DNA from 3 places in the Pseudarthrobacter sp. B4EP4b genome. Region 2 is predicted to be linked to each of the others. Evidence: riboswitches for the same ligand, from Rfam matches in the RefSeq annotation. Region 2 holds a riboswitch; each other region holds the start of a gene.
What was found. Region 2 has a riboswitch for S-adenosylmethionine ahead of FNL14_RS11825 (bifunctional o-acetylhomoserine/o-acetylserine sulfhydrylase). Riboswitches for the same ligand answer to the same signal wherever they lie in the genome.
Positions count from the first base shown of each region.

Region 1: linked by a shared signal. The riboswitch ahead of FNL14_RS21800 (aminotransferase class V-fold PLP-dependent enzyme) and the one ahead of FNL14_RS11825 (bifunctional o-acetylhomoserine/o-acetylserine sulfhydrylase) in region 2 are both predicted to bind S-adenosylmethionine.
Region 3: linked by a shared signal. The riboswitch ahead of FNL14_RS19315 (DUF1737 domain-containing protein) and the one ahead of FNL14_RS11825 (bifunctional o-acetylhomoserine/o-acetylserine sulfhydrylase) in region 2 are both predicted to bind S-adenosylmethionine.

Region 1 covers NZ_VHIJ01000073.1:10,225-13,460, reverse strand. Annotated here, with positions in the region: gene FNL14_RS21805 (class I SAM-dependent methyltransferase) at 1-283, opposite strand, end outside; gene FNL14_RS21800 (aminotransferase class V-fold PLP-dependent enzyme) at 340-1,788, opposite strand; SAM riboswitch class IV at 1,825-1,938, opposite strand; gene hisN (histidinol-phosphatase) at 2,100-2,912, opposite strand; gene FNL14_RS21790 (ribosome small subunit-dependent GTPase A) at 2,961-3,236, opposite strand, start outside.
Region 2 covers NZ_VHIJ01000032.1:18,223-21,458, forward strand. Annotated here, with positions in the region: gene FNL14_RS11825 (bifunctional o-acetylhomoserine/o-acetylserine sulfhydrylase) at 119-1,444, opposite strand; SAM riboswitch class IV at 1,489-1,605, opposite strand; gene FNL14_RS11830 (VOC family protein) at 1,772-2,410, shown strand; gene FNL14_RS11835 (HNH endonuclease signature motif containing protein) at 2,854-3,236, shown strand, end outside.
Region 3 covers NZ_VHIJ01000058.1:1,204-4,439, reverse strand. Annotated here, with positions in the region: gene opgC (OpgC domain-containing protein) at 1-1,393, opposite strand, end outside; SAM riboswitch class IV at 1,750-1,864, shown strand; gene FNL14_RS19315 (DUF1737 domain-containing protein) at 1,878-2,156, shown strand; gene FNL14_RS19310 (rhodanese-like domain-containing protein) at 2,153-2,563, shown strand; gene FNL14_RS19305 (O-succinylhomoserine sulfhydrylase) at 2,564-3,236, shown strand, end outside.

The DNA.
Region 1 (3,236 bases), on a different contig from region 2:
GGACAGCCGTGGCGCCAGGATAGTGCGCCCGCAACTGTTCGAGCATGTCCTCGGACGGGTCCACGGCGGTGACTGACAGTCCCATGCCGAGCAGGAGTTCGGTGAACTTCCCGGTGCCGGCCCCGGCGTCGAGGGCATCGCGGGCTCCGGCGGGGACCAGCCATTGTGCGGATTCTTGCGGATAACCCGGCCGGACCTGCTGGTAGTGCCTGCCGCCGTCCTGGAAGCTCTGGCCGAGCTCCCGCCGACGTCCGTGGTCAAGTTTGGGGCCACCCCGTACCACCTGTGGCCCTCCTTCGATTGATGCCCTTGGGTATCCTCCGAATTTACCGCAAGTGCTTAGTCGTCGATGCAGGGAGCGGCACCCGCGGTGCCCGGGGTGTTGGGAGCCCAGTGCGGGTAGGTCCGGGTGTCGTTGGCGGGAACCCAGCGTCCGGCGTCCACCACGTAGTCCCAGCCCAGCCCGTTGGTGCGCAGCGCCGCGATACCGGCAAGGAGGCGTTCGGCGTCTTCCAGGCGGGAGCCGACGCCGAAGCTGGCGCGCAGGGAGCCCGAAGGCAGACCCAGCCGCTTCAGCAGCGGGTGGGCGCAGAAACGTCCGTCGCGCAGGCCCACGCCGTGTTCGGCGGACAGGTAGGCCGCCACCAGGCCGGCGTCGTAGCCTTCCACCGAGAAGTTGACCACACCGATGGTGTCCGTATCCGGGTTGGTGTCCTTGAAAATCTGGTGGACGGTGACGCCGTCGATCTGCTGCAGGCCTTCCACCAGGAAAGACCGGATGGCCGATTCGTGGGCATGCCACTGTTCCTGGTCCAGCCCGGCGATCACCTGGGTTGCGCGGGCCAGCGTGGCGGCGCCCAGGACGTTGGGGGAGCCGCCCTCATGGCGGGCCGGGCCGGTGGCCCAGCTGACGCCGTCGAGCCTTGCTTCCTTGACGGCGCCGCCTCCGGCAAGGTGCGGCCTTCCGGCGTCCAGCCAGTCCGTGCGGCCCACCAGCACGCCGGCGCCGAAGGGTGCGTACAGCTTGTGGCCGGAGAAGGCGAGGTAGTCGACGTCGTCCGCTGCAATATTCACGCGGCGGTGCGGTGCCAGCTGGGCGGCGTCCACCACGATCCGTGCGCCGTGTTCGTGGGCCAGTGCAGCCAGGGCCCGGATGGGAAGGATTTCGCCGGTGACATTGGACGCGCCGGTGACGGCGAGCAGGCTCACCCCGCCCTGCTCCAGTTCCGCGCGGACGGCATCGATGGTGCCGGCGATGGTGTCGGCGGCAACGATGCTGCGGTGCGGGACGCCCTGCCACGGCAGCAGGTTGGCGTGGTGTTCGATGTCCAGGTAGAGGACATCGCCGTCGGGCCGTCCGTCTGTTTCCGGCAGGCAGCCGGCCAGCAGGTTCAGCGAATCCGTGGTGTTCCGGGTGAAGATCACGGAGTCGTCCGGGCGGCCGCCCACAAACTCGCGGACGATGTTGCGGGCGTTTTCGTAGACGGAGGTGCTGATCTGTGACGCGTAGCCGGCACCCCGGTGGACGCTGGCGTAGAACGGCAGGATCTCGTTCAGGTAGGCCGAGACCACGGAGAGGGCCGGAGCCGAGGCGCCGTAGTCAAGGTTGGCGTAGCGGATGTGGCCGCCGTGGATCAGCGGCGCCTGGATTTCTGCGCCGGTGACGGCAGCGAGCGGCCGGCCGGCGGCGGCACGGCGGGCATCAAAGGTGGTTCCGGCCTGGGCTGTTCCAGACCCGGCAGCTTCGAACGTGGCGGTGGCATTGGGGGAGACGGTGGCAGTTGTCACGAAAGACCTCACTTCAGAAGGACTCCCGCTCCCGGGAATCCGCGCTTGCCGCATCCGCTCCGGACCGGCCTGGTCGTCACCCGGGGCACCCCACCGCGGTTGGAGGGTTGCCGGCCAGCAAACCGGGGTTTCGCGCTGGCACTCGTGACCTGGTTAAGAGCGTAGGACATCGGGTTGGGAGGTTTTAAGTCGGGGCGATTGTTAAGCGCTTTGTTACGCGCTGGCCGGAAAGAGCTTCTTTTGCCGAAGAAAAGAACGGCGGGCACCTCTCCAAGGAGGCGCCCGCCGCTGATTCTTCGATGATGCTGCTGTTACAGGAGGTCGTCCAGCTCCGGGTTCAACCTGCGGAGCACCTCGGAGTGCAGGATGGAGTTGGTGGCCAGGGCGTTGCCGCCGAAGGGCCCGTCTTCCCCTTCCAGGGATGTGAAGCGCCCGCCGGCTTCCACCACGATCGGTACCAGTGCCGCCATGTCGTACAGGTTCAGTTCAGGTTCGCAGGCGATATCCACTGAGCCCTCGGCCACCATGCAGTAGGACCAGAAGTCGCCGTACGCCCGGGTCCGCCACACATCCTCGGTGAGGCCCAGGAAGTTCTCCAGGCTGCCGCGTTCCTTCCAGCCGCCCAGGCTGGAATAGGAAAGGGAAGCGTCGGAAAGCTTGGACACATTGGATACCCGCAGCCGGGTGGCCGCGGCGAGCGAACGGCCCATGTAGGCGCCCATGCCCTTGGCCGCCCACCAGCGTTTGCCCAGGGCCGGTGCGCTGACCACACCCACCACCGGTTCGCCTTCGTCCACCAGCGCGATCAGGGTGGCCCAGACCGGGACGCCGCGGACAAAGTTCTTGGTGCCGTCGATCGGATCGATGATCCAACGGCGCGACCCGTGCCCCGTGCTGCCGAACTCCTCGCCCAGCACGGCGTCGCGTGGGCGGGAACGGGACAGCTGGCCGCGGATGGCTTCTTCGGCGGCCTTGTCCGCGTCCGTGACCGGCGTCAGGTCAGGCTTGGTCTCCACCTGGAGGTCCAGGGCCTTGAAACGGCCCATGGTCTGGTCATCCACGGAGTCGGCCAGCACATGGGCCAGGCGCAGGTCATCGTTGTAGCTTGAAGCGGGTTGGATCATGGTTCCAAACTACCGTCTGCGCGCGGTTCTGCTGGGAGATCGGCCCTGTCAGTTGACGCTGCCAAGCTCCTTGGCCTCCTGGGCCTCCATCCGGGGATCGGTGCCGAGGAGCCTGCGCAGCGAGGCCAGCCGGGCAACACCCGTGGCTCCGGCATGGCCGCCTTCCACCCAGGCATCCAGGCCGCAGTTCACAGCCGCGGCAGTGTGTTTGCAGCCGCGTTCACAGTCCTCGATGCCGGGGGAGAGGTCCGGAAAGGAGCGCAGGATCCGGTCCGGGTCCACGTGGGCCAGGCCAAACGATCGGATACCGGGGGTGTCGATGAT
Region 2 (3,236 bases):
GAAACAGCCCCCGCCTGCCGCCAAGAGTGTGACTGGTTGTGACTTGCCGGCTTGCCGCCGCTGGTGCCCTCGTCAGGCGCCGCTGGTGCCCGTGGTCAGGCGACGTTGGTGCCTGTGGTCAGGCGCCGCTGGCCTCCTTGGCCGCGCGGAAGCCGGCTTCGAGGTCAGCCAGGATGTCATCGATGTGCTCGATTCCCACGGAAAGGCGCACCAGGCCGGGGGTGACGCCCGCAACTGCCTGCTGTTCCGGCGAGAGCTGGCTGTGGGTGGTCGACGCCGGATGGATCACCAGGGAGCGGACGTCGCCGATGTTGGCAACATGGGAGTGCAGTTCCAGCGCGTCCACGAAGCGCTTGCCCGCCTCGGCCCCGCCGGCCAGGTTGAACGAGACGATGGCACCGGTCCCCTTGGGTCCGTACTTCCGGCCCCGTTCGTACCAGGGGCTGGAGGGCAGGCCCGCGTAGGCGACGGATTCGACGTCGTCCCTTCCTTCCAGCCAGCGCGCAACTTCGGTGGCATTGGCCACGTGACGTTCCACCCTCAGGCTCAATGTCTCCAGGCCCTGGGCAATCAGGAAGGCATTGAAGGGCGACACTGCCGAACCCAGGTCGCGCAGGAGCTGGACGCGGGCCTTGAGGATGTAGGAGAGGTTGGCGCCCAGTGCTCCATCGGCGCCAAGGTCGCGGGCGTAGACCAGCCCGTTGTAGGTGGGGTCCGGGGTGTTGAAGCCCGGGAACTTCTCGGGGTCTTTGCCGAAGTCGAACTTCCCGGAGTCGACAATGACGCCGGCGATGGCAGAACCATGGCCGCCCAGGTACTTGGTGGCCGAGTGCACCACGATGTCCGCGCCCCATTCGAGCGGGCGGATCAGGTACGGGGTGGATAGGGTGTTGTCCACGATCAGCGGCACGCCTGCCCGGTGGGCCACCTCGGAGATCCCCTCAATATCCAGGACGTCCTGGCGGGGATTGGAAACTACTTCGCCGAAGAAGAGTTTGGTGTTGGGCTGGACGGCGTCGCGCCACTGGTCCAGGTTGTCCGGGTCCGCAACGAAGGTGACCGAGATGCCGAACTTCTTCAAAGTGTGGGCGAAGAGGTTGTAAGTACCGCCGTACAGGCTTGGGCTCGCCACGATGTGGTCTCCGGCCTCGGCGATATTCAGGATGGCGAATGTTTCTGCGGCCTGTCCGGAGCTGAGCAGCAGGGCCCCCAGGCCGCCTTCAAGGCTGGCGATCCGCTGTTCCACAGCCTCCTGGGTCGGATTGCCGATCCTGGTATAGATGGGAGCCAGTTCGGCCAGGGCGAAGCGGTTGGCGGCACTTTCCGCGCTGGGGAACACAAAGGACGTGGTCTGGTAAATCGGGAGGGCGCGGGCGCCGGTAGCGCTGTCCGGCTCCTGGCCGACGTGGATCTGGCGGGTTTCGAAGGACCATCCGTTGGACAATTCAAGGCTCCTTTGACATGGGCCCGGCATGCTCGAAGCACTGCGGGCCGCGCTTGCCATCCGGCCTCTTGCCGGACAGCCAGGTCCTCACCCGGGGCACCCCACCGCGGTTGGAGGGTTGCCGGCCAGCGAGCCGGGGCTTGGCGCTGGCACTCATGACCTGAACCCAGTGTAGGAACACGCAGAGTACGCCCGACAGCATTGTGACGAACATGGTCCTGGACATCTTTACGTGCCCTGGTGCGAATTTGTGGGGGCTGACCAGCGAAAATCCCAGTAAGGGTACCCTTAGCTGAGAGCCCGATCACAAAGTGCCAAGATGATGGCATGCGCATGGATCACGTCTCTTACGCCTGTGAACACGATGGCCTGGCGGCCACCACCGAACGTATTTCTTCTGCCCTCGGCGTCGAGGCAGTGAAGGGCGGGGTACACCCCCGGTTCGGCACCCGAAACATGATCATCCCCCTCGCCGGGCACAAATACCTCGAAGTCGTGGAGGTCCTGGACCACCCTGCTTCGGACAAGGCGCCGTTTGGACAGGCCGTGCGTGCCCGGTCTGCTGCGGGCGGCGGCTGGATGGGCTGGTGCGTCGAAGTGGACGACCTCGCCCCGTTTGAAGAGCGGCTTGGACGCTCGGCCGTCAACGGCAACCGCAAGTTTCCTGACGGCCGCGAACTGGTCTGGAAGCAGATCGGGATCCTCGGCCTGATCGCCGACCCCCAGGTTCCCTACATGCTCAAGTGGGAGGGCGATCCGTCCCTGCACCCGTCCAACGCCTACGAGAGCAACGTCAAGATGAGCTGCCTCACCATTGCCGGGTCGGCTGCACGGGTCACCGAGTGGCTGGGCGAGCCGGTGGAAAAGCCCCTCGAAGACGTAGCCGTTGACTGGGTGGCGCCGCACGGTACGCCCGGCATCCTGTCCGTCACTTTCGAAACCGCCAGCGGAGCCGTCACCATCTGACCCTCCGTCCGATGCCCGGGCCGTCCCGCCCGGGCGTCGTAGTGGTGCGCCCCGGTTATCGCCTGGGCACCCTGTCCTTCCAAACTTCGGCCGCCATCAGCCGGTGACAACGGCGTCACCAGTTGATGGCGGCCGAATCCATTTTCCGGACCCGTCCGGGATTGAGTCTGGGCCGGCAGCCATATTCCCCGATCGTCCGAAGGATCCCGATTTCCGGGTTGAAGAGAAATCCACCATCACCTCCCGCAGCTTTCCCCGCAACCCACCATCACCTCCCGCAGCTTTCCCCGCAACGCGCCACCACCTCCCGCAGCTTTCCCCACAACGCGCCATCACCTGGTGTCCTGGGATTTCATGGAAAACGCCAAAAAAATTTTGAAGAAATTCCCTGGGATAGCTTCTGAAGGCCCTGTTTTGTCAGACCCCCTCACGATGATTGGTTTATGGGGAAAGCGGCGGTGGTGAAGGCGTTTGAGGACATCAAGGCCGCCCTTGCTGTGCTCAATTCCGAGGTGGATGGGTGTGGTTCGGAGCCATACTCGGCTGCTGATCCGTTTGCCGGTTTGGCGGATGGGTGCCTTGACATTCTTGCCGGGGCGCGAGTGGCGGAGGCCGGGTTCGCCGCTGTGAAGGCCCGGGCTGCCGTGACGTACGCGGAGACTGCCCACGCCATTGCGGGGCCGGACACGCCGGTGCAGGCACTGGAAATGGCTGTCGCCGCGGAAATCGGCGCCCTCCTGGCCCTCGGTCCCAGGGCAGCCGGCGCGTTCCTGGCCGCCTCCCACGCCGTGACCAAGGAGTTGCCGCTGGCGTTCTCGGCGCTGCA
Region 3 (3,236 bases), on a different contig from region 2:
CGTAGACCATGCCCACCACGATGCCCGAGAAGAGGACAAAAAGCTCGGCCCCGGAAACGAAGCCCACAGCTTCCTGGGTCAACAGCTGGAACAGCGACGTCATGCCCAGGTGGTTCACCACCACAAACACAATGGCCATGCCGCGCAGGAGGTCCACCCGCGAATCCCGCTTTGAAGGATCCGTGTAGCTCCACGCAGTTGCTGTATTGACCCTGCGGGGAACCTGCCACAACGCCACCAGGAGGATCAGCAGCGCCGCACCCACAGTCCAGGCGGCGGCGCCGGTGAGTGTGTTGGCCCGGACGTATCCGCTGCCGGCCGCAACCTGGGTCACCGGGCCGGTCACCATGGAGGACGTCTCTAGACGGTCCCGGGCGGCGGCCGCAACCGCAGGGTTTCCGGTGAGCAGCCAGTCAATGCTTGCCACCCCAGTGTCCCTGGTGCTGGTCCGCTCGTCCCAGACTACGGCCGCCGTTTTGGCGAAGTCCGTGGAGGTGGCCGTACTCAGGACCTGGTCCCACCAGCCCGCTTTGATGTCCAGATCCGAGGCGCCGCCGGATGCCGGGCTGTAAAACGCAGCCGTCTGCAGGACGAACGGCTTGTCCTTCCCTGCCGCATATGTGCCGTAGAAATTTTCCCCGCCGGAGGTTGTGAGCATTTCCTGGAGTTCGTTCGGCCGCGGCACCGTGTTGACCGGCGCCCCGCCGGCAGTGTCATCGTGGAACGCGGTCAGACCCACCCAGTCCACGGCATCGTCCCCGGGGTAATACGGGGCATACGCCGCGTCCGAACCGTTCCACGCATCGTCGCGGTTGCTATCGAGGAGGGCGAAACCCTCGCTGCCCGGCGCAGGGGCATTCCGGTTCCGGTCAAAGGGGTAGCCCGTTCCCAGGTATGGCTCCCACACCATCGACGTACGGCCGCCGGTATCCTCAAAGGCCTCAGCGACGGCCCGGAAGGCGGACCGGTAGGCGGCCGGCTGCTGGCCCCACTCCACCCAGCTGGCATTCATATCGGGGGCAAAGCGGATCAACACCTCGCCCTTGAAGTTCGCAGTCAGCTTCCGTACCTCAGCGGCAAACGATGCGGCGGCCTCGGCGGTGACCTGCTCCAGGGCGATGCTGGGCTTGACCGTCAGCATGGCGTGGGCGCCCTGCATCCCCGATTGCTCCAGGAAGCCCCTGATGTTCTCCTCCTCCGAGCCGCGGAAGGGCAGGGCGATGTCATGCCCGAAGAGCGCCGGGGATGCTCCCAGCCTGTCTGTAAAGCCAGCCGCGGTGTCCTCGCCCCATTCGAGGACTGCGCCCAGAAGCGGCTTGCCCTCGGCCGGGATGGTGTCTGCAGCACGGGCGGCCCCGGCGGGCAGTATCACTGCCAGGACGGCAATCAGCATCGCGGCAAGAAGGGCAGCTGCGGCGCGGAGAAGGGACTGTCGGGTGAGTTGCCCGCGACGGTTTGGCAGACGGCCATGGCCTAAAAGATGTTGCAGTTCGGCGGCTGTTGGCGTACTGATGAGGACCCCCCCAAGGACTTTGCTCCGACTGCCGGGGCGGCGCCCCACAAGAACCCTATCTGCCCGGAAAGCAGCCACGGGCGCCAGGTGCCCTGAGCCGCCCGTGGTGACTCCCGCCGTCGTCCGTTCCGGGAACCGTCTGCAAGTGCGTCCAAGTTGCTCCAGCAGCGCTTCGGTTACGGAACATGACGACGACGGCGGTGCGGGCCCTCGTGCCAAGTGTTACGTTTTTGGGGAGTAATGAGTACCGGCGCCAAGCCCTGACTGGCCGGTCGGCAACCCTCCTTCCGCGGCGGGGTGCCTCAGGTGAATACTCGGCATATCGACCGATTCGAGCTGCAAGCGTGAGAGAAGGAGATCCGTCATGTCAGACGCCCCTGCCAACGAAGAAGAACTGGCCTACCGCCTTATCACGGGGCCTGATGACCGCTCCTTCTGTGAGCGGATTTCCGCCGCCCTGGCCGAGGGCTATGTGTTGCACGGAAGCCCCGCCGTCACGTTCAACGGCAGCACCGCCATTGTGGCGCAGGCCGTCGTCCTGCCGGCAGCGATCGCTTCCGCTGATGCCGCGGTGGCCACTGCGGTGGATGAGCTTGAACTGTCAGGCGAAGACCTCGAGTTCGCAGGCGAGGGCCACGCATGAGCTACGCCGGCGACCTCACCCCCCAGGAAGCCTGGGACAAGCTGCAGCAAGGTGCCATCCTGGTGGACGTCCGCACCGAGGGTGAATGGGCCCACATCGGCATCCCGGACACCAAAGCCACGGACAACGATCCCCTGTTCATCCAGTGGACCTTCCCGGGCGGAATCCCTAACCCCGACTTCATCAAGGACCTGAGCCTGCAGGCCCCCGAAAATGGCTCCACCGAACTGCTGTTCCTGTGCCGCTCCGGCCAGCGGTCCATCGCGGCCGCCATCGCCGCCACACAGGCCGGCTTCACCTCCTACAACGTCCTGGAGGGCTTCGAAGGTGAGCCGGACCGCTATGGCGAACGCACTGTCAACGGCTGGAAGAACCGCGGCCTGCCAACCAACCTGGGAAAGAACTAAGTGACCTTCAACGAAGACGCCCCCGGCTGGAGCCCTGACACCCAGGCCGTCCGCGGCGGACTGGACCGCACCAACTTCCAGGAAACCAGCGAGGCGGTGTTCCTGAACTCCGGCTTCGTGTACGAATCCGCCGCCGCTGCCGAGCGCGCCTTCACCGGCGAGGACGAGCGCTTTGTCTACTCCCGCTACGGCAACCCCTCTGTGGCCACCTTCCAGGAGCGGCTCCGACTCCTTGAGGGCACCGAAGCGTGCTTTGCGACGGCGTCAGGCATGTCCGCGGTTTTCACCGCCCTGGGTGCCTTGCTGGCTGCCGGCGACCGCGTGGTCGCCGCCCGCTCACTCTTTGGCTCCTGCTTTGTGATCCTCAACGAGATCCTGCCCCGGTGGGGCGTTGAGACTGTCTTTGTGGACGGCCCGGACCTCGACCAGTGGCGCGAAGCCCTGTCCCAGCCCACCACCGCCGTTTTCTTTGAGTCGCCGTCCAACCCCATGCAGGAGATCGTGGACATCGCGGCGGTGAGCGAACTCGCCCATGCGGCGGGTGCCACCGTGGTGGTCGACAATGTTTTTGCCACTCCACTTCTGCAGCGCTGCGGCCAGTTGGGCGCCGACGTCATCGTCTACTCCGGCACCAAGCACATTGATGGCCAGGGCCGGGTCCTGGGCGGTGCGA